DNA from 3 places in the Arthrobacter sp. BPSS-3 genome. Region 1 is predicted to be linked to each of the others. Evidence: riboswitches for the same ligand, from Rfam matches in the RefSeq annotation. Region 1 holds a riboswitch; each other region holds the start of a gene.
What was found. Region 1 has a riboswitch for thiamine pyrophosphate ahead of ACFVY3_RS14720 (ECF transporter S component). Riboswitches for the same ligand answer to the same signal wherever they lie in the genome.
Positions count from the first base shown of each region.

Region 2: it holds a riboswitch for thiamine pyrophosphate, as region 1 does, so the genes downstream of both, thiC (phosphomethylpyrimidine synthase ThiC) here and ACFVY3_RS14720 (ECF transporter S component) in region 1, are expected to answer to the same signal.
Region 3: it holds a riboswitch for thiamine pyrophosphate, as region 1 does, so the genes downstream of both, thiO (glycine oxidase ThiO) here and ACFVY3_RS14720 (ECF transporter S component) in region 1, are expected to answer to the same signal.

Region 1 covers NZ_JBIMMV010000009.1:162,111-169,444, forward strand. Annotated here, with positions in the region: gene ACFVY3_RS14705 (UDP-N-acetylglucosamine 1-carboxyvinyltransferase) at 1-518, opposite strand, end outside; gene ACFVY3_RS14710 (energy-coupling factor transporter transmembrane component T family protein) at 632-1,435, opposite strand; gene ACFVY3_RS14715 (ABC transporter ATP-binding protein) at 1,432-2,991, opposite strand; gene ACFVY3_RS14720 (ECF transporter S component) at 3,003-3,635, opposite strand; TPP riboswitch at 3,703-3,844, opposite strand; gene ACFVY3_RS14725 (hypothetical protein) at 3,871-4,593, opposite strand; gene ACFVY3_RS14730 (DUF4235 domain-containing protein) at 4,699-4,962, shown strand; gene mnhG (monovalent cation/H(+) antiporter subunit G) at 5,005-5,412, opposite strand; gene ACFVY3_RS14740 (monovalent cation/H+ antiporter complex subunit F) at 5,402-5,680, opposite strand; gene ACFVY3_RS14745 (Na+/H+ antiporter subunit E) at 5,677-6,222, opposite strand; gene ACFVY3_RS14750 (Na+/H+ antiporter subunit D) at 6,219-7,334, opposite strand, start outside.
Region 2 covers NZ_JBIMMV010000002.1:232,454-239,787, reverse strand. Annotated here, with positions in the region: gene trmD (tRNA (guanosine(37)-N1)-methyltransferase TrmD) at 1-528, opposite strand, end outside; gene rimM (ribosome maturation factor RimM) at 530-1,111, opposite strand; gene ACFVY3_RS04055 (RNA-binding protein) at 1,238-1,480, opposite strand; gene rpsP (30S ribosomal protein S16) at 1,482-1,904, opposite strand; gene ACFVY3_RS04045 (hypothetical protein) at 2,114-2,551, opposite strand; gene ACFVY3_RS04040 (VOC family protein) at 2,637-3,512, opposite strand; gene ACFVY3_RS04035 (amidohydrolase family protein) at 3,588-4,685, opposite strand; TPP riboswitch at 4,753-4,860, shown strand; gene thiC (phosphomethylpyrimidine synthase ThiC) at 4,900-6,615, shown strand; gene ACFVY3_RS04025 (alpha/beta fold hydrolase) at 6,656-7,334, opposite strand, start outside.
Region 3 covers NZ_JBIMMV010000001.1:603,450-610,783, reverse strand. Annotated here, with positions in the region: gene ACFVY3_RS02945 (thiazole synthase) at 151-972, opposite strand; gene thiS (sulfur carrier protein ThiS) at 978-1,214, opposite strand; gene thiO (glycine oxidase ThiO) at 1,211-2,503, opposite strand; TPP riboswitch at 2,494-2,611, opposite strand; gene thiE (thiamine phosphate synthase) at 2,638-3,330, shown strand; gene ACFVY3_RS02925 (ferritin-like fold-containing protein) at 3,386-4,084, opposite strand; gene ACFVY3_RS02920 (RNB domain-containing ribonuclease) at 4,126-5,622, shown strand; gene ACFVY3_RS02915 (DEAD/DEAH box helicase) at 5,908-7,334, shown strand, end outside.

The DNA of each region.
Region 1 (7,334 bases):
GGGCCCAGCAGCATGATGACGCTGCGGGTGCGCCGGGCTGCGTCGACGTCCATGCCGTCGAGGTCCAGGACGGCGGGGCGGCGGATCTGCAGGTCGGTGGCGTTCAGCCAGGTGCATTCGACGCCGATGCTGGTCAGTACCTCGACGATCCGGTTGACCTCCTCGATCCGGGCCAGCCGGCGCAGCACCGTGGTGCCGCGGTTGATCAGGCTGGCGCAGAGCAGGGCGACGCCGGCGTTCTTGCTGCTGTTGACGTCCACGGCGCCGGAGAGGGTGTGGCCGCCCTCCACGCGCAGGTGGGTCATCTGGGGCCGGCCCACCTTGACGATGGCGCGGCCGAAGATGGACTCCAGGCGCTGGATCATCTTCAGGCTCAGGTTCTGCTTGCCCTGTTCCATCCGGGCGACGGCGCTCTGGCTGGTGCCGAGCTCGGCGGCAAGCTTGCCCTGGGTCCAGCCCTTTTCGCCGCGTGCGTCCTTGAGGACCGTGCCGAGGTGTTCTGCAGTCGGAAGCGTCATATCCAAGAAATATCACAGATGAGCTACCGTCCGCCTCCGGATGCACCCAAAAGCGCGTAGCGTCACACCCCTAGTCGGCTGGTGCGATAATCGGGCGGTGCGATACATCGCGGTCACTGCTGGCCGAGGAACACCATGTTCCAGGTCCCGGCGGCGACGGCGGCGGCTACCGCTGACCCCGCGATCACCACGCCGCCCAGGACCACCCACACATCCAGCCCGGTGAAACGAGCCTGCCGGGCCCAGGTCCGCCGGGCACCGCCGAAGCCGCGCGCCTCCATGGTCACCGCCAGCCGCGACGCCCGCCGGACCGCCTGGACCAGCAGCCCGAAGCTTTGCCCCAGCATGGCCCTGGCCCGCTGCGCCGGGCTGCCGTGCGAGCCCACGCCGCGGGCCCGCCGGGCCATCCCGATAGTCTGCCATTCCTCCGCCATGAGTCCCACCAGCCGCATCGCCGCGAGCGTGCCCAGCACGAACCGGTGCGGCAGCTTCGCCTGCTGCGCGAGGGCGTCGGCCAGGTCTGTGGGGTCGGTGCAGCTCATCAGCAGCACGGCGGGCAACGCGATCGCGAGGCCGCGCAGCAGGAAGCCGAGGCCCAGCTGGAGCGAGCCCTCGCTGATGGACCAGATCCCCACGTCCAGCAGGATCCGGCCCCGGTCCGGGGCGAGGATGGCGGTGCTCCAGCCGCCCAGGGCAGCGGCCAGGATCAACGGCCAACCGCGGCGCCAGAGCAGGGCGGGGGTGAGCCCGGCCAGCGGGAAGAGCAGCACCTCGAAGACCAGCGCCACGGACGCGGAGACCCAGTCGATGGACAGGGCGAGCGCCACGGTGACCAGCACGACGCCGGAGAACTTGGCCAGCGGGTTGGCGCGGGCCAGCACGGCGGGGTTTCCCTCCAGGGTCAGGGCCTCCCTCATGCCGCCGCCCCCTGCAGCTTGAGTTCGTCGCCGCCGAGGACGTCACTGAATTCGGCGTCGTGGGTGACGGAGACGACGGCGGTGCCGGCGTCCAGGAGTTCGGAGAGGAAGGAGGCCAGCTCGGCCCAGGTGTTGGCGTCCTGGCCGAACGTGGGCTCGTCCAGGACCAGGACCTGCGGGTGGGCGGCCAGCACGGTAGCCACGGACAGGCGCCGCTTCTCGCCGCCGGAGAGGGTGTAGGGGTTGGCGTCCACCAGGTCCCGCAGCCGCAGCCGCTCCAGCAGTTCGTCCACCCGGTCCGCGCCGCGGCCCAGTTGCCGCGGCCCGAAGGTCAGTTCGTCCAGCACCCGGCCGGTCACGAACTGGTGTTCGGGTTCCTGGAAGACCGTGCCGATCCGCGGGATCAGCTGCTGCGCCTTCCAGGCGTAGGGGTCGATGCCCGCGCCGGCGCTGAGGTCGGTGGTAGCGGATACGGTCCCGGCCACCGGGGCCAGCAGCCCGGCGAGGGTAAGGGCGAAGGTCGATTTCCCGGCGCCGTTGGGCCCGGTGATGGTGAGCGCGCGTCCGGCACGGACCTGCGCTGCGATACCCTCCTGCACCGGCACGGGCGGCACGGCCCGGAAGCGGGTCCGGAGGCCGCCCCGGCGGGGACGGTCGCGGGACACGGCCAAGGATTCTGCGGCCAGCAGCAGGCGGCCCGCCTCGAAGCCGTGCTCCGGCCCCTGTCCGGTGTCGCCGGTGCTCCGGGCGCGGGTGGCCGGCACGTGGCCCGGGACCCAGACCCCGGCGGCGATCAGCATCTCCCGTGCCTCGGCCAGCACCCGGTCCGGCGGCCCGTCCAGCAGCACGGCGGCGTCGCCCGCGCTGCCGGGCTGCAGCACCACGATCCGGTCCACCAGGTCCTTCCACACGGAAACCCGGTGTTCGACCACCACCAGGGTGGCGCCGGTCCGGTCCAGGCAGCGGCCCACGGCGTCGCGGACCTCCAGCACACCTGCGGGGTCAAGGTTGGCGGTCGGTTCGTCCAGCAGTAGCAGCCCGGGCCGCATCGCGAGGATGCCGGCCAGGGCAAGCCGCTGCTTCTGTCCGCCGGAGAGGGCCGAGGTCGGGTGCCCCAGGGGCAGGGAACCGAGGCCGACGTCGTCGAGCGCCTCCCCTACCCGGGCCCAGATCTCCGCGGGCGGGACGGCGAGGTTCTCCGCCCCGAACGCGACGTCGTCACCCACCCGGGAAAGCACCACCTGGGTCTCCGGGTCCTGCTGCACCAGCCCGGCGCGTCCGCGGCGGTCCCGGGGTGGGGCCCCGTCGATGAGCAGGCTGCCGGTCTCGTCGGCGTCGTCGGCGTCCGCGTCCGCGCCGCCGCCCTCGCCGAGCACCCCGGCCAGGGCGTGCAGCAGGGTCGACTTACCGGCGCCGGAAGGTCCCAGCAGCAGGACGCGTTCGCCCGGGCTGATGTCCAGGTCCAGTCCGCTGATGGCGGGCCGGGACCGTCCGGCGTGCCGCCAGCCCCAACCGCGGGCGGTGACCGCGGCGGGGCGGACGTCGTCGGCGTTCATGCGCGCGGGTGTCAGGAGAAGACGGGTTCGGTGGCCGCCTTGCGGGAGGCGAAGGAGGCCAGCACCCCGGTCCGGGCCAGGCCGCGGGTGGCGATCCAAGCCAGGCCGCCGGCGATCACGGCACCGGAGATGGCGCAGAAGACGATGTAGGCGGCCTTGTCCCCGGCCTCGAAGGCGATGTTCCAGCCCCAGGGCAGGAAGCAGTCGTTCAGGCCGCAGAAGAGGCCCGCGCCGGCGCCGGCGAGCAGGGAGACCGGGAGGTTGAACTTGCTGTAGCGGAAGGCGGCGAAGACCAGCTCCGCGCCGAGGCCCTGCAGGATGCCCGAGATCAGCACGGTGGTGCCGTACTGGGAGCCCATGATCAGCTCGCCGGTGGCGGCGACGGCCTCGCAGAACAGCGCGGCGCCGGGCTTGCGGACCACCAGCATGCCGAGGACCGCGGGGATCATCCAGCCGCCGGCGTAGAGGCCGGTCAGGGGCGGGTAGACGGCGGTGAGCGGGACGGACACCACGTTGGAGCCCTGGTCCCAGGCCCAGAAGATGACGCCGCCGGCAATCGCGATCAGCGCCGCCAGGACAATGTCGACCACGCGCCAGCTCTTTTTGCCGGCCGCTGTGGTGCGGGGGGTGGAAATATCGGTCATGTCGTCCTCCTGAGGTACAGGAGGGGAGGGTATTCCGGCCACGGCGGCCGCTGCCGCGTGTTCCGGACACCCTGAGAACTCGACTCCCTTGCGCCGGTACTAACCGGATCAGGTTCGAGGGTCTGCGGCTGTCCGCACTCTCAGCGCCCACCTACGGTTCCCGGATTCCTCCGGAAGGGTCCGACGGCGGCGCTCCCCTGTCGTTATGAATGTCGCCCGTGTGGGCTGGCCCAGTTTACACCCGCGCCGCCGGGGCCCGCCTCCCCTCCCTGCCGAGCCGGATCAGCACGATCCCGGCCGCCACGAACCACGCCCACATCAGGAGGCCGTAGCCGCCGTAGAGCGCCGGGACGAGGTACCGCAGCGCCTCCGCGAGCAGCCCCAGGGCACCGGCGCCGATGCCCAGCCAGCCCACCGCCCGGGAGAGCCCTGCCCGCACCATGGCCACGGACATGAGGAGGATGCCCGCCGCGGAAAGCACCCCGGCGACGGCGGGTGTGTTGTTCTCGGCGATCACCGCCTCGGCGGCGGCGCTGATCCGCTGCCGCGCGGCGTCGTCGGCCGCCCCGGCGTACCGGTCGCTGAGGTAGACCAGCACCAGAGAGCCGCGGCTGGTAACCGGGATGGCGAGGATCAGCGCCCAGGACAGCCCGCCCACCAGGGCGCCGCCCAGCGCCAGGCCCCGTGCCAGTCCCTCTGCCGCCGGAGCGCACGCCAGGAACAGCGCAGCGAAGACGGGCACCGCCAGGATGTTCGGGACCGTCCAAAGCAGCTGCTCGGCGACGTAGACGGGCTTGTTGCGGGCGATGAACTCAAGCGTCGGCACGGCCCCGTCGACCGGCGGCGGCGCGATGAAGTCCAGCACAAGGGCCAGCACCAGCAGCACCACGAACGCGATCGAGCAGCAGCCGGCCGCCAGCTGGAACGGCGCCCAGGGTGCGCCCCGGTCTCTGTCCATGCCCGACGGTAGGCCGGGCGGCGCGCGGCGGACAGGGGCGTCCGCCCCGGACCGGTGTGCCAGTAGGCTAGGGGCAGTCCTGTTTCCACCCGCAAGGAGCACGAAATGAACATTGTCATCAAACTGCTCGGCACCGGCATCAGCCTGGTCGCCGGTCTCGTCGGCACCAAGCTCGTGGACACCGTCTGGGAGAAGACCACCGGCAACAAGCCGCCGAAGGGCCACGACGACGACGTCCCCACCACGCTGCGCCAGGCCCTGACCTTCGCGCTGATCTCGGCCTCGGTGAGCGCCGTCATCCAGGTCCTCGCCAACCGCGGCACGCAGCGGGCCATCACTCGCTTCGCCAAGACCCAGGACATCGTCTAGGCGCACCGCACCACCGGACTCCGACGGGGAGTCCCCCGGGCATCAGTCCCGGCGGGGCTCCCCGTCCTCGTTGAAGCCGCGTTCCCCGGCGGCCTGCTGCACCACCGCTTCGAGCTCATCCGCGCTCAGCAACTCCGGGTGGAGGTGCTTGGTGCGGTAGCCGGCGCGGCCCACCATGTGCGCGGAGACCGGGACGGTCAGCAGCTGGAAGATCCACGCGACCACCAGCACCGGCCACACCCACCAGGTGCGCATCTGCAGGCCCACGGCGCACAGCAGCAGGAACAGGCCCAGGACCTGCGGCTTGGTGGCGGCGTGCATCCGGCTCATCAGGTCCGGGAAGCGGAGCAGGCCGATCGCGGCGCCGAGGGACATCAGTGCACCCACCACCATGAACACGGCGGACACGGCGTCGATCACCGTATCCCCGGAGAAGGTCTCAGGATTCATGGGGGTGCCTCCTGCGGTCGGCTACGAAGCGGGCCACGGTCACGGACCCGACGAAGCCGATGATCGAGATCGCCACCAGCAGCATCAGGTTGTTCAGGTGCCGGTTGACGGCCATGTCGATGCACAGCGCGGCGCCCAGGATGGCCAGCAGCACGTCGGTGGCGAGCACGCGGTCCAGCAGCGAAGGCCCTCGGGCGATCCGGATGATGGCGCCGCCCGCCGCGAGGGACAGAATCACGGCGGTCACGGCCAGGACGATCGGCATCATGCGGCTGCCTCCTGTTTGAGGGCGGAAACTTCCTCCGGGGAGCCCATGATCCGGATCAGGCCGGCCTCAGTGTCTCGGACGTCCTTGCGGAGCCTGGCGGCGTCCTCGGCGTCGCGGACGTTGATGCCGTGGATATAGAGCGTGGACGTACCCCTGTCCACCTCCACGACCAGGGAGCCCGGAATCAGCGAGATGACGTGGCCGGTGGCGGTGACCAGGAGATCCGAGTGGCTGCGGAGCGGGACCGCGACGATGGCGCTGACCACCCGGGGCCCGCGCACCACGGCGAGGTAGAGCAGCTGGAAGCTCGCCGCGACCACCTTGCCGAGGAACACCAGGCCAAAGGGGACGGCGCGCAGCACGTTGAACCGTCCGCCCAATTCCACCGGCGGCAGGTAGAACAACCGGGCCACGAACACAGCGATCAGCGCCCCGAAGAGCAGGTTGCCGGCGCTGAAGTCCTGCCAGAGGGCGCCCCAGACAATCACCAGCCAGACCAGCAGCGGCAGTTCCTGGCGCAGCGAGATGCGTTTGCGGGTCATTTGCCGCCTCCCTGGGCCACGGGCTGCGGCGGGGCCGGGACCGTGACCTCGTCGCCGAGGACCGCGTGGATGTAGGAGGACCGGTCCAGCATCTCGGCCGCGGACTGGCCGGAGAGGCGGAACAGCGGCCCGGCGAACACGGTCAGGGCCACGCCGAGGATGACCAGCGCCAGAGTGGAACCGACCATGGTGCGCGGCAGCAGGCTCACCGTGTGGCGTGCGGAGGATGTCCCGGCGCCGCCGGTTCCCTGGGACTCACCGCCCGGGGCGGCGAGCAGCACCGGGTCCGGGTGCTCGGCGTCCTCGGGCTTGCGCCAGAATGCACGGTTCCAGACGCGGGCGATGGCCAGCAGGGTCAGCAGGCTGGTCAGGACGCCGCCGGCCACCAGCGCGTACGCCAGCGGGGTGCCGAGCAGCACGCCGGCCTGCAGCAGGCCGAGTTTGCCCAGGAAGCCGGAGAGCGGCGGGATCCCGGCGAGGTTCATGGCCGGGATGAAGAACAGCACGGCCAGCAGCGGGGAGAGCTTGGCCAGGCCGGCCACCCGGTCCACGGAGGAGCTGCCGGCGCGGCGTTCAATCAGCCCGGTGACCAGGAAGAGGCTGGTCTGGATGGTGATGTGGTGCGCCACGTAGAACACCGCGGCGCCCAGGCCGGCCACCGAGGACATCGCCAGCCCGAACACCATATAGCCGATGTGGCTGACCAGGGTGAAGGAGAGCAAACGTTTGATGTCGCTTTGCGCGAGCGCGCCCAGGATCCCCACCACCATGGTCAGCAGCGCCACCACCATCAGCGGCTGGTTGAAGGTGTCGCCGGGGAAGAGCAGCGTCTCGGTGCGGACGATCGCGTAGACGCCCACCTTGGTGAGCAGGCCGGCGAACACCGCCGTGACCGGGGCGGGGGCGGTCGGGTAGGAGTCCGGCAGCCAGAAGGAGAGCGGGAAGACGGCGGCCTTGATCCCGAACGCCACGAGCAGCAGCACGTGCAGCAGGTTCCGGGTGCCCTGGTCCAGGTCCCCCAGCTTCATGGCCAGGTCCGCCATGTTGATGGTGCCGGTGGCGCCGTAGATCATCGCGATGGCGATCAGGAACAGCACCGAGGAGACCACGGA
Region 2 (7,334 bases), on a different contig from region 1:
CACGAGGGATTCGGGGTTGCCAACGACGCCGGGCAGCAGCCGCCCGATTGCCTCGACCATCGCCAGGACCGCCACCTCGCCGCCGTTGAGCACGTAGTCGCCCAGGCTCATGGGGCGGACGGTGAAGTGGTCCGCCGCCCATTCGAGGACGCGTTCGTCGATGCCCTCGTACCGGCCGCAGGCGAAGACCAGCTGCTCCTCCTCGGCGAGCTCGTGCGCGATGGCCTGGGTGAAGCGCTCCCCCGCGGGCGAGGGGACAATCAGCACAGGTTTCCGGAGCTCACCCTCCCCTGCCGCCGCAGTGCCCGCGACGGCACCGAGCGCCTGGGCCCACGGTTCCGGCTTCATGACCATGCCGGCGCCGCCGCCGTACGGGGTGTCATCGACGGTGCGGTGCCGGTCGGTGGTGAAGTCCCGAAGGTCGTGGACGGTGAGCTTCAGCAGTCCGTCCTGCCGGGCCTTCCCGATCAGGGACAGCTCCAGCGGGGCGAGGTACTCGGGGAAGATACTGACGACGTCGATCCGCATCTTAGGCGCGGTCCCCGTCTGCGTCCTCGGCGGCACTGTCGGCGGAGTCGCCGTCGTCGGGGGTCGCGGCGGTGTCCGTGTTGACCTCGAACAGGCCCGCCGGCGGGGTGACGAGGACGTACTTTTCGGCGACGTTGACCTCGGGGACGATCTGCTCCACGAACGGGATCAGGATTTCCTTGCCGGCGCGGTCCTTGACCACCAGCAGGTCCTGGACGGGCATGGTGTGCAGCGCGGAGACCGTGCCCACCACCTCGTTGCCCACCCGGACGTCCAGGCCGACGAGTTCGTGCTCGTACCAGCCCTCGTCGTCGTCCTCGTCGAGTTCTTCGGTTTCGATGAAGAGCTTGGCGCCGCGCAGGGCCTCCGCATCGTTGCGGGTCTCCACCTCCTCGAATGCCAGCAGCAGGATGTCCTTGTTCCAGCGCGCGCTCTCGACCGTGAGCGGCCCGGCGGACGCGGGCTCCACGACGAACTGGGTGCCCGGGACGAACCGGTCACCGGGGGCGTCGGTCAGCACCTGGACGGTGACCTCGCCGCGGATGCCGTGGGGTTTGCCGATTCGTGCCACCTGAAGCTGCATGCTGTCCTCTTGTTCGGGGATGGGAAGGATGGGTCGTTGTGGGGGCGCAGTGTGCGCAAAACAGTCCGGCCCCTCCACCAATGCTGGTGGAGGGGCCGGACAGAGATCAAGCGTGTGCTGGCTGCGCTACCGGCGGCGGTCGGTGTCGACGACGTCGACCCGCACCGGCTCACCGTCTGCCAGTGCCGCAACCACGGTGCGCAGTGCGCGTGCGGTCCGGCCCTGGCGGCCAATCACCCGGCCAAGGTCGTCCTGGTGAACGCGCACCTCAAGGGTGTCCCCCCGGCGGTTGTTCTTGGCACTGACCTTGACGTCCTCGGGGCTGTCTACAATCCCGCGGACCAGGTGTTCGAGCGCGTCTGCCAGCAAGTTACTCAGCCTCGGTGGTCTCTGCTTCGGCGTCGGCCGGGGCCTCGGCTGCGTCGTCCTTCTTGGCCTTCTTGGTGATGGCTTCCGGAATGATGACGGAGCCCTTCTCCGGGGCTACGAAGCCTTCCTTGGCAGCCTTGGTCTTCAAGGTGCCTTCCTGGCCGGGCAGACCCTTGAACTTCTGCCAGTCACCGGTGATCTTCAGGATCGCGGCAACCTGCTCGGACGGCTGAGCGCCGACGCCGAGCCAGTACTGGGCGCGGTCCGAGTCGACCTCGATGTACGAGGGCTCTTCGGTCGGGTGGTACTTGCCGATCTCCTCGATGGCACGGCCGTCACGCTTGGAGCGTGAGTCCATGACGACGATGCGGTAGTACGGGGCGCGCATCTTGCCGAAGCGCTTAAGGCGAATCTTAACGGCCACTTTTGTGGTCACTCCTGTTTCTGAAACGGGGTCGAACCCGGCGTTCTGCACCCGTGGGGCGGGCCATACTAGGGGGTTCTAAAAGGACAAGATCCAGACGCGGAGAGAGGGGCCACGCAGATCAAGTACCTGATCATTGTGCCAGATCACCGCGCCGATTTCGACTTAACACCCGCGGCGGGTCGCCGCGGGTGGCGCCGCAGTCCGGCTCAGGCAGTCCAGACGTACAGTTCGGTGCGGGCAGCGGGGTCGACGGCGGAGGCGAGCTCCGCGATCCGCCGGGTGTGGCCGAGGGCCTCGGCGGCACCGAAGGGCATGTCCTCCTCGGCCGCCCACTGCCCGGCGACGTCGGCCAGGACGCGTTCGCCCTCGTCGGTCTCGTAGCTAAGCAGCTCGGCGAGGGTCCGGACCATGGCGGCGGGCACGCCGAGCAGTGCGTCGCTGGAGACGTCGACCATCGCGAGTTCGTAGTCGGCACCGGCGGCGTGGACGGCGGTGCCGGCGAGGTCCCCCAGCCGTTCGATCTCGTAGTCGCTGATGTCCTCGATCCGAACGGCGTCCGGGCCGGCGGGGGCGCCCCCGGCGAGTGCGGCGGCCCGCTTGAGCGCGGCGTCATGGGTGGCGACGAAGACTTCGGTAAATCCCACGGGGCTCATCCTTGGATTTCGGGCGGCCCGGGGGCCGCGGCGTGTGGCGTCGTCCCAGCCTATCGGCTGACGGCCCGATGGCCGGTCAGCGGACGGCGACCCGGATCCGGTTGCGCCAGGGGTCGTCAAACCGGAGCTCCGCACCCGTGTGGTGGGACGCGACGCCGGCGACCTTGAGCCTGTCCGCGAGGGCGCCGATGTCGTCCCCGGAGGGCACCTCGATCAGCACCTCGCCCAGGCCCAGCGTGTCGCGCCGGGGGCCGGCGCCGCGGCTGTTCCAGACGTTCATGGCCATGTGGTGGTGGTAGCCGCCGGCCGAGACGAAAAGCGCCTGGCCGTGCCAGCCTGCGGTCTTTTCGAAGCCCAGGGTCCCGACGTAGAAGTCGTGGGCGGACTGCACGTCGCCGACCTGGAGGTGGACGTGCCCGACGCCGGCGCCGGTTTCGTGCTGGCCGGCGAGCGACGCCTCGGTGAGGTGCTGCTCCAGGTAACGCTGCGGCGGCAGCGCCAAGCTGTCCATGACAACATTCGCGCCATCCCAGGACCATTCCTCGCGCGGACGGTCCCAGTACAGCTCGATGCCGTTGCCCTCGGGGTCGTTGAAGTAGAAGGCCTCGCTGACCAGGTGGTCCGCGCTGCCGGTGAAGAACCGGGGATCGTACTGGGCTGCGGTGGCGACGGTGGCGGCCAGCGCCGCCTGGTCCTCGAACAGGAGGGCGGTGTGGAAGAGCCCGGCCTCGCCCCGGGAGGGGAGGTTCAGTCCCGGGGCCGGCGCGAGGTGCACCAGCGGCGTCTGGCCGCGTCCGAGGTAGAGGCCGCCGCCCTGCTCGGCCACCACCTCCAGGCCGAGGGCGCGCTGGTAATAGTCGGTCATCATCGCCAGGTCGCCGACCTTGAGCATCACGGTGCCCATCGAGAGGTCGGCCGGCAAGAGGTCCTGGGTGGCGGCGTTGGTGGTCATTGCATCACTCCGGTGCTGTGGGGTTCAGCCGTCATTCGGCGGCTCTCACCAGATAAAATTACTTGAAGCTTCAATTTATTCCGCGGATGCCGCGCCGATGACGTCCCCGCGGAGGACGACGGCGCGCAGATTCCGCAACGTGGAGAGATCCCGCCGCGGGTCAGCGGCGCAGACCAGGACGTCGGCGGGCGCACCCTCGGCGATTCCGGCGGCGCACAGCCAGGCCCGGGAGGACCAGGCGCCGGCCTCGAGGGCGGTGGCCGCGCCCAGTCCGGCGGCATGCAGTGCCTCCAACTCGTCGACGATCCGCCCGTGGGCAATCACGCTCCCGGCGTCGGTTCCCGCGTAGATGGCCACCCCGGCCTCGTGGGCCTCGAGGACCCGCTCGGCCCGGCGTTCCCAGAGCGTGCGCATGTGGGCGGCGTAGCGCGGGAACTTGGGTTCGGCCTGCGCGGCGATGTCCGGGAAGGTGGCGATGTTGACCAGGGTGGGGACGATCGGCACGCCTTGGTCGACGAAACGCGGAAGATGGCGGGGCAGCAGCCCGGTCGCGTGCTCGATGCAGTCGATGCCCGCGTCGAGCATGTCATCGAGGGTGTCCTCGGCGAAGCAGTGCGCGGTGACCCGGGCGCCCTCGTCGTGGGCGGCGCTGACGGCGTCCCTGACGGTGCGGGCGGGGAAGCTTGCGGCAAGGTCCCCGGCGTCGCGGTCGATCCAGTCCCCCACGAGCTTGACCCAGCCGTCCCCCGCCCGCGCCTGCTTCCGGACCTCCTCGACCAGGTCACCGGGGTCCACCTCAACGGCGAGGCCGCGCAGGTAGCGGCGGCTTCGGGCGATGTGGCGGCCCGCACGGATGATCCGGGGCAGGTCCCGCCGCTGCTGGATCCAGCGGGTGTCGTGCACCGCTCCGGCGTCGCGGACCAGCAGGGTCCCGGCGTCACGGTCCGTGCGCGCCTGCGCTTCGGCGACGCCGGCGTCGACGTCACCGCCGGGCCCGAGCCCGATGTGGCAGTGGGCGTCCACCAGTCCCGGGATCACCCACCCGTCGATCACACGGTCCGGCGCCGCCTCCGGACGGTCGAAGGTCAGCACCCCGTCCACGGACCACAGGCCGCGCCGCTCCCGGTTCACGGCGGTGAGGACGGGCCCGGTGAATTCGATGATGCCGCTCATGGGTCCCAGCCTAACCGCGGCCGGCGGAAACCTTGGAGCCGTGTCCGGGGCCCTGTGGTAGCTTCGTCTACGACCACACGGGAGCCCTTGCAGGGGCTGAGATCGGGCTGAGGCAGCCTGCGACCGTTGAACCTGTCCGGGTAATGCCGGCGAAGGAAGTGAGTAACCCTTGAGCACCACAAATTCCCAGCACAGCCCTGCCCTCGCGTCGCACATGCTGGCCTACATCGAAGGCGACGGCCTGCGGGTCCCGGTGACCGACATCGCCCTGGAACCGTCCCCCGGCGGCACCCCGAATCCTCCGTTCCGGGCCTACCGCACGGCGGGGCCGGGCAGCGACCCGGTGGCGGGCCTGCCGCCGCTCCGGGCCGACTGGATTACCGGCCGCGGGGACACCGAGCCCTACTCCGGCCGGGAGCGCAGCCTTCTCGACGACGGCAAGTCCGCGGTCCGCCGCGGGGCCGCCTCGGCGGAGTGGCGCGGCGCTCCCCCGGCACCGCGCCGGGCCCTCCCCGGCCGGACCGTCACCCAGATGCATTACGCGCGGCAGGGCGTGGTGACCCCCGAAATGCGGTTCGTGGCGCTGCGCGAGAACTGCGACGTCGAACTTGTCCGCGGCGAACTCGCCGCCGGCCGGGCCATCATCCCGGCGAATATCAACCACCCCGAGTCCGAACCGATGATCATCGGAAAGGCCTTCCTGGTGAAGATCAACGCCAACATCGGCAACTCGGCCGTCACCAGCTCCATCGCCGAGGAGGTGGACAAGCTCCAGTGGGCCACCCAGTGGGGCGCCGACACCGTCATGGATCTCTCCACCGGCGATGACATCCACACCACCCGCGAGTGGATCATCCGCAACTCCCCCGTGCCCATCGGCACCGTCCCGATCTATCAGGCCCTGGAAAAGGTCAACGGCGAGGCGAATGCGCTGACCTGGGAAATCTTCCGGGACACCGTGATCGAGCAGTGCGAGCAGGGCGTGGACTACATGACCATCCACGCGGGGGTGCTGCTCCGGTACGTGCCGCTGACCGCCGACCGGGTCACCGGGATCGTGTCCCGCGGCGGCTCCATCATGGCCGGCTGGTGCCTGGCGCACCACCGGGAGAACTTCCTGTACACCCACTTCGACGAGCTCTGCGAAATCTTCGCGAAGTACGACGTAGCGTTCTCCCTCGGCGACGGGCTGCGGCCGGGGTCGACGGCGGATGCCAACGACGCCGCGCAGTTCGCCGAACTGGACACCCTCGCCGAGCTCACGCAGCGGGCCTGGGAATTCGACGTGCAGGTGATGGTGGAGGGCCCGGGCCATGTCCCGTTCCACCTGGTCCGGGCAAACGTAGAACGCCAGCAGGAGCTGTGCAAGGGGGCGCCGTTCTACACCCTGGGTCCGCTCGTGACCGACGTCGCCCCCGGCTACGACCACATCACCTCCGCCATCGGCGCAACCGAGATCGCCCGGTACGGGACGGCCATGCTCTGCTACGTCACCCCCAAGGAGCACCTGGGCCTGCCGAACCGGGACGACGTGAAGACCGGCGTGATCACTTACAAGATCGCCGCCCACGCCGCGGACCTTGCGAAGGGCCACCCCGGCGCGCAGGAGCGGGACGACGCCCTGTCCAAGGCCCGCTTCGAGTTCCGCTGGCGGGACCAGTTCGCCCTGTCCCTGGACCCGGTCACCGCCGAGGCCTTCCACGACGAGACGTTGCCCGCCGAGCCGGCCAAAACGGCGCACTTCTGTTCCATGTGCGGGCCGAAGTTCTGCTCGATGCGGATCAGCCAGGACATCCGGAACGAGTTTGGTTCCGCCGAGGCGCAGGCGGCCCGGGCCGACGCGGGCATGCGGGAGAAGAGCGAGGAGTTCCTCGCCTCCGGCGGCAAGGTCTACGTGCCGGATCCGGGTGTGGGGGCTGCCCGGGACTAGCAGGCTGGGGCTAGGAGGACCGGAGTTAGGAGGCGCGGGGCTAGGAGGCGCGGGCGTGCCGGCTGCGGACGACGTCGGCGATAAAGGAGCGGATCGCCCGGTCCCCTTCCGGTGAGTCCTGCGGCCGGTGCCCGCCCGGGGCGGTGCGGTGCCGGGCGCCGGTCTCCACGAGGTAGCCGGCGATCTCCTCGTACAACGGTTCCCAGCCGCCGGTGAGGACCAGGGTGGGGACGCCGGGGACGATGTGCAGGGGCGCCTCCCAGGCCGGGGCCTGCAGCCGGAGCCGCCGCGCCTCCCGGGCGTTGTCCGCCGCGACTTCCCCGGCGGCGCCGTGCAGCGGGGCGTGCGCGGCGAACACCCGGCGGACGAATTCGCGGTGGAAGTCCTCGTCGCCCAGGCTGTGCCGGACGTCGAAGAGCGGTTCCATCAGGGCCCGGTGCGCGGCGGTGGCCGGCAGTTCCGCCGTCAGGGACAGGCAGGCCGGTTCCACCAGCGTGAGGGACTGGACCAGGTCGGGCCGTTCGACGGCAGCCATCATCGCGGCGATGGCGCCCTGGGAGTGGGCGACGACGTGGCCTCCGGCGGCACCGCGGCCGTCGTCGGCCAGCGCGCCGAGGACGATCCCGGCGTCGGCCGCGAAGTCGGTTTCCAGCGGCTCGGCCACCGGGTCGAAGCCGTGCCGGCGGAGGAAGAGCGCGTCATAGGCCAGCGCCATGCCG
Region 3 (7,334 bases), on a different contig from region 1:
AATGGGGAAAAGCCCGGCCCAGGCCCGCGAACGCGGCCTGATCAAACCGAAGGGACCGGCTTGGTCTGTCAGAAGTACTTCGGTAACACCCGCCCCACGGATTGGTCCCCACCCCACCAATATCGTCCTTTACCCATACGGGCGCCGCGGCTAGAGGAACTCGGCGCGGCCTTCCATGCCGGAGGATGCCAGCGCGTGCTCGCGGCGCGGGATGCGGCCAGCCAGCCGGGCCAGGCGGCCCGCGGCGACGGCGTGTTTGAACGCCTCCCCCATCAGCACCGGGTTTTGCGCCCGGGTCACCGCTGTGGCCAGCAGCACGGCATCGCAGCCCAGCTCCATGGCCAACGCCGCATCCGAGGCCGTGCCGATGCCGGCGTCGAGGACCACGGGTACCGAGGCCCGGGAGACGATCAGTTCGATGTTGTGCGGGTTCAGGATGCCTAGGCCGGTGCCGATCGGCGCGCCCAGCGGCATGACGGCCGTGGCACCGAGGTGCTCCAGGCGCAACGCCAGGACCGGATCGTCGTTCGTGTAGGCGAAGACCTTGAACCCGCGCGCCACCAGCTGTTCGGTGGCGTCGGCCAGTTCCAGGGCGTCCGGAAGCAGCGTCTGTTCGTCGGCGATCACTTCGAGCTTCACCCAGTCCGTCTCCAGCGCCTCGCGGGCCAGTTCGGCGGTGAGCACCGCGTCGCGGGCGGTGAAGCATCCTGCGGTGTTGGGCAGCACCCGGATGTTGCGGTCGGCCAGCAGTTGGAACAGCGATCCGCTCTCTGCCGGGGAGTAGCGGCGCATCGCCACGGTGGTCAGTTCCGTTCCGGACGCTTCCAGTGCGGCGCCGAGGCCGTCGAGGCTGGGTGCGCCGCCGGTGCCCATGATGAGCCGGGAGCCCAGCTCCACGCCGTCGAAGGTCACCGGGTCGCGGTGCGCCGTGGCCTTCACGGCGGGCTCCTGCGCGGTGTCTGCTTCGTTCATGCCGTTCATCCTCCCTGTACCGCGGTGACGAGTTCGACGTCGTCGCCCTCGATGAGTTCTGTTGCGTGCCACCGGCTGCGGGGCACGACCTCGGCGTTGCGCGCGACGGCGACGCCGAGTTTGCGTCCGTCCGTGGCCTGGCCGTTGTCCGCCAGGGGCCGGCCGGTGACGCCGCTGACGAGGGCGCCGACCGTGGCGTTGTCCGGGAGCGCGTGCGGCTTCCCGTTGAGGGTGATGTTCATGCGGTTGTCCTGTGGGTCGCGGGGTGGAGAGCGTTGGTTAAGCTGGTCGACTGGTTGTGCTCAGCGTCGGTGCGTGGGCGGTCGAAGCGGTCCGGGAGGAACCCGTCCCAGCGCGGGTCCGGGGTGCCGTCCAGCAGCTCCCGGCAGATGGCCGCGGCCGCCGGGGTCAGCAGCACACCGTGCCGGAAGAAGCCGGTGGCGATCACCAGGCCCGGAACGTGGCCGCCGCCGGCGGCACGGACCCGTCCCAGCAGCGGGGCGTTGTCCGGGGTGCCGGGGCGTGCCCTGGCCGTGGCCTCGACGAGTTCCAGCTCGGCGACGGCCGGGACCAGCTGCTGGGCATCGCGCAGCAGCTGGTAGACCCCTCCGGCGGAGACGCCCAGGTCCCCGGCCTGGTCCTCGCGCTGGGTGGCGCCAACCACCACGGTTCCGTCTCCGCGCGGAACGATGTAGACCGGGACACCCCGGACCAGCCCGCGCACGGTGGAACTCAGCAATGGACGCAGGCGTTCGGGCACCCGGAGCCGGAGGATGTCGCCGTGGACCGGCCGCAGCGGCAGGGTGAGCCCGGCCGGGAGGTCCTGCAGGGCGGCGGCGCCCAGGCCGTTGGCCACGATGGTCTCGGCCGACCGGATCTCCTCTCCCCCGCTGAGCCGCACGCCGGCGATCCGGCCGTCCGCCTCGATTAGGCCCGCGGCGCGGTGCGGGACGGCCCGGAATGCGGTGTCGGCTGCCAGCAGGGCTCTGATCCGGGTGATCAGGCGGCGCGGGTCCACCTGGTGGTCGGCGGGGATCTCGAAGGCGCAGGAGATCGCCGGGCTGAGCAACGGTTCGCGGCGGCGGGCCTCCCGCACGGTGAGGGGTTCGACGGACAGTCCGGAGGCCACCTGGAGGGCGCGCAGGTCCGCGAGCGCCTGCCGGTCCGCGGCGTCGGCGCCCACGGCGAGGGTCGGCGTCGTGAGGTAGCCGGTGCCGGCTCCCCCGTCGCCGCCGTCGGCGAGGCTGCCGGCGAAGGCGGGCCAGAGCCTGGAGGACTCCAGCATCAGGGGCAGCAGTCCCTCCTCCTGGTAGTGGAGTTCGCTGACGGGTGCCAGCATCCCGGCGGCGGCCCAGCTGGCGCCGTCCCCGGGGGCGTCGTCGATCAGCGCCACGGTGCGTCCGGAGCGCCGGAGTTCCCAGGCGATGCCGTGGCCGATCACGCCCCCGCCAATCACGACGGCGTCGAGGGGGCCGTCAGGCCGGGCACCGGGGCCGTGCGGCCGGGCCTTAGGGCTGGGGGTGGTGTTCATGGGTTCCTTCCCTACGCCGGTACTAGCCGGATCAGGTCAAGTGGTCGGCTCTGACGCCCTCTCAGCCCTGCGCCGTCGACGGCGTGCGGGGCTCCCGCGGTATGCGCCCAGTTTAGAGGAACTACGCTTGGGGCATGAGCCAGGATGTCCACAGCACCGCCCGTTTGTACCTCTGCACCGATGCCCGCAAGGACCGCGGAGACTTTGAAGCCTTTGTCGATGCCGCGTTTACCGGGGGCGTGGACATCATCCAGCTCCGCGACAAGACCATCGAAGCCGCGGAGGAACTGGAGCTGCTGGAGGTCCTGCACACGGTCGCGGCGCGCCACGGCCGGCTCTGGGCCGTCAACGACCGCGCCGACCTGGCCTCGCTGGCCGGTGCCCCGGTGTTCCACATCGGGCAGAAGGACATTCCGTTCGGAGCGGCCCGGGACTTCCTCGGCAAGGACACCGTGATCGGCCTGTCCACCCACACCCCGGAGCAGGTCGACGCCGCCATCGCCGCCGCGCCGGGCCGGAGCGGGCTGGACTACTTCTGCGTGGGCCCGGTCTGGGCGACACCCACCAAGCCCGGCCGGGCCGCCGTCGGCCTGGACCTGGTCCGCTACGCCGCCGACGCGATCGAGCGCGCCGAGGCCGCTGGCGACGGCGGCAAGGTGGCCGGCGTCGTGCCGTGGTTCGCGATCGGCGGCATCGACCTGACAAATGTGGAGCAGGTCCTCGACGCCGGGGCCCGGCGGATCGTGGTGGTCCGGGCGATCACCAAGGCGGACGACCCCGCCGCTGCGGCGCAGGCCCTGCTCGCCGCCCTCGACGCCCGGGCTTAGTCGCGGCCGTGCGTAAGCGCGGCCGGTCGCCTCGGCCTCACCGGCCGCAGGCCCTCTACCCGGCCAGGCCCAGCAGGGTCATCCGGCGGGAGTGCGCCGTGGCCAGCGAAGTCAGCAGCGCCCGGACCGGATCCGTGCCCGCAGGGACGCCGTTGCCCGTTGCCCCGTTGCCCGCTGCTTCCGAACCCTGGACGGCCAGGAAAGCGTGGTCGGCCGCGACCCGCTGCGCCTGGGTCAGCGCCTCGCCGAGAAGCCGCCGTGCCCACAGCGCCAGCCGGGAGGCCAGCCGGGGATCGTCGGCCAGGGCCTGCTTGAGCCGTTCACGCAGCACCCCGGTGGCCTCTTCGGAGGCCTGGACCTGCTCCACGAGGGCCGCGGTGGCGGGATCCAGCCGCGGAATCAGGGAACGGTAGAAGTCGGCGGAGACGGTGTCGATGACATACGCCTTCATCAGCGACTCGAACCAGTCGGCCGGCCGCGTCCGCTCATGGAAGTGGTCAACCGAGCGCTGGAACGGCACCATGGCGCCCTCCACGTCCTCGCCCATGTCCCGCAGCCGGGCGCACACGAGTTCGTAGTGCTCGAACTCCCGCACCGCCAGCCGGCCCAGCACGGCCCTGTCCCGGAGGGCGGGCGCGTAGCGGGCGTCGGAGGAGAGCCGTTCAAAGGCGGAGAGTTCGCTGTAGGCCATCACGCCGAGCAGGTCCGTGAGAAAGCGGTGATCGCGGGCGGAATCCGGCGTCGGAGTGCTCATCGTTCAAGACTAGCGGCGGATTTCGGGCTACCCTGACTTTCGTGTCTCACCATCGCCTGACGCCGAGCGTCCGCCAGCAGCAAAACCAGCTCGCCGAGGCGCTGAAGGCCCTGCGCACCGTCCTGGAACTGCCCGGGCCGTTCCCCAAGGAGGCGCTGCGCGACGCCGAGGCGGCGGTGGCCGGGCACGAACTTCCCGGCCTGGACCTGACCCACGTGGAGTTCGTGACGATCGACCCGGCGTCGTCCACGGACCTGGACCAGGCCCTGTTCATTGACCGCTCCGGCGACGGATACAAGGTCTTCTACGCGATCGCCGATGTCCCGTCCTTCGTGGCCCCCGGCGGCCCGCTCGACGCCGAGACGCGCCGCCGCGGGCAGACCTTCTACACGCCCGAGGGCCGCATCCCGCTCCACCCCGAGGTCATCAGCGAGGCCGCCGGCAGCCTCCTGGCCGGCCAGCTCTGCGCGGCCTTCGTCTGGGAGTTCGAGCTCGACGCCGCCGCCGAGGTGTCCTCGGTCCTGGTGCGCCGCGCCCGGGTCATCAGCCGCGCCAAGCTCAGTTACGCCGGGGTGCAGGCGGACCTCGACGCCGGCACGGCCGCCCCCGTCCTGGAACTGCTGAAAGAGGTCGGCGGCAAGCGGGTGGAGCTCGAGCGGCAGCGCGGCGGAGCGAGCCTGAACATGCCGGACCAGGAAATCGAACAGCTCCCCGACGGCGGCTACCGGATCGTCGCGGCTCCCCCGCTGCCGGTGGAGGACTGGAACGCGCAGATCTCGCTGATGACCGGAATGGCCGCCGCGGGCCTGATGCTCAAGGGCAAGGTGGGCATCCTGCGGACCATGCCCGCGCCGGACGAACGCTCCCTGCGCCACTTCCGCCGGCAGACCGGAGCGCTCGGCAAGCCGTGGGACGGGGAGACCAGCTACGGGGAATACCTGCGCACCCTGGACCCCACAGACCCCAAGCAGCTGGCCATCCTGCACTCGGCCGGGATGCTGTTCCGCGGCGCCGGCTACACCCCGTTCGATGGCAGCGTCCCGGACGACGCCATCCAATCCGCCATCGGCGCGTCGTACGCGCACTCCACCGCCCCGCTGCGGCGGCTGATCGACCGGTTCGTCCTGGTCATCTGCGAGGCGCTCTCGAACGGCGCTGAAGTTCCCGCCTGGGCCCGGGAGGCGCTGCCGTCCCTGCCCGCGATCATGGCGGCCTCGGACCAGCTCGCCGGGAAGCTGGAGCGGATGTCCCTGGACACGGTCGAGGCGGCGCTGCTAGTCAACCACGTCGGCCAGGAGTTCGACGCCGTCGTCATTTCCGGGTCGAAGCCCGCCAACGGTAACGGCGCGGGGGCCGGCAACGGCAACGGGAACGGGACAAAACCCAACGGCAACGGTCCGTCCGGAATCGTGCAGATCGCAGAGCCGGCCGTGACCGCCCGATGCCCGGGTGAGATGGAGTCGGGCAGCCTGGTCCGGGTACGCGTCGTCTCGGCTGACATCGCCGCCCGCGAGGTGCGGCTGGAGCTCGCCGGCTGAGGCCGCACCGCGCCGCAACGGCCGCGCCGTCGGGGACGCAGGGGCCGAACGGCTAGACTGGAAGGGTAGTAATGGATGCCCGGTCGTTGATTTCCTCGTAATTTCGAATCAACAAGCCCGCCCCTACGCGATCTTGAGACACACCCGCTGGTCCCAGTGCCAGCATCTAGATAGCCCGCGATCGGCTCCACTGGACTTGCTTGCGCCTACCGAGCGTGCTCCGGAACGGCCCTCCGCCGCCCCGTCGAGCAGGCAGCGCAACCCAAATGAATAAGGAAACTCCCCGTGAGTGAATTGCACACGCATCAGCTTCTGACCGACGAATCCGGCACGGAATCGATCGAACCGGAAGAAACCATCAGCTCCGACGAGGCGCCCCACGCCCTTCCGGAAAAGACGTTCGCCGACTTCAACGTCCGCGCCGACATCGTCGAGTCCCTGGCCGACGCCGGGATCACACACCCGTTCCCCATCCAGGCCATGACCCTGCCGGTGGCCCTGGGCGGCCACGACATCATCGGCCAGGCCAAGACCGGTACCGGCAAGACCCTCGGCTTCGGCATCCCCGCGCTGCAGCGGGTCGTCGGCCGCGACGACGCCGGCTACGACGCCCTCCCGACACCGGGTGCCCCGCAGGCCCTCGTGATCGTCCCGACCCGCGAGCTCGCCGTCCAGGTCGCCAACGACCTGCAGAACGCGGCCCGCAAGCGCAACGCCCGGATCGCCACCATCTACGGCGGCCGCGCGTACGAGCCGCAGGTCGATGCGTTGCAGAAGGGCGTGGAGGTTGTCGTCGGCACCCCCGGCCGCCTGATCGACCTGTTCAAGCAGAAGCACCTGGTGCTCAAGAACGTGAAGATGGTCATCCTCGACGAGGCCGACGAGATGCTGGACCTGGGCTTCCTGCCCGACGTCGAGACGCTGATCGCCGCCACCCCGGCCGTGCGCCAGACCCTGCTGTTCTCCGCCACCATGCCCGGCCCGGTCATCGCCATGGCCCGCCGCTACATGAGCCAGCCCACCCACATCCGCGCCGCGGACCCCGAGGACGAGGGCCTGACAAAGCGGGACATCCGCCAGCTGATCTACCGCGCCCACAGCATGGACAAGGTCGAGGTGGTGGCCCGGATCCTGCAGGCCCGCGGCCGCGGCCGGACCATCATCTTCACCAAGACCAAGCGCACCGCCGCAAAGGTCGCCGAGGAACTCGTGGACCGCGGGTTCGCGGCCGCCGCCATCCACGGTGACCTCGGCCAGGGCGCCCGCGAACAGGCGCTGCGCGCCTTCCGCAACAACAAGGTGGATGTCCTTGTCGCCACCGACGTCGCCGCCCGCGGCATCGACGTCGACGACGTCACGCACGTGATCAACTACCAGTGCGTCGAGGACGAGAAGATTTACCTGCACCGCGTGGGCCGCACCGGCCGCGCCGGCAACAAGGGCACCGCCGTGACCTTCGTGGACTGGGACGACATGCCGCGCTGGGGCCTGATCAACAAGGCCCTCGGCCTGAGCGTTCCGGAACCCATCGAGACCTACTCCTCCTCCCCGCACCTGTTTGAGGACCTGGATATCCCCGAGGGAACCAAGGGCCGCCTGCCGCGCGACAAGCGCGTCCTGGCCGGCGTGGACGCCGAGGAACTCGAGGACCTAGGCGAGACCGGCAAGAAGAACCCGCGCAGCAGCGGACGTGACGGCGCCCGCACCGGCTC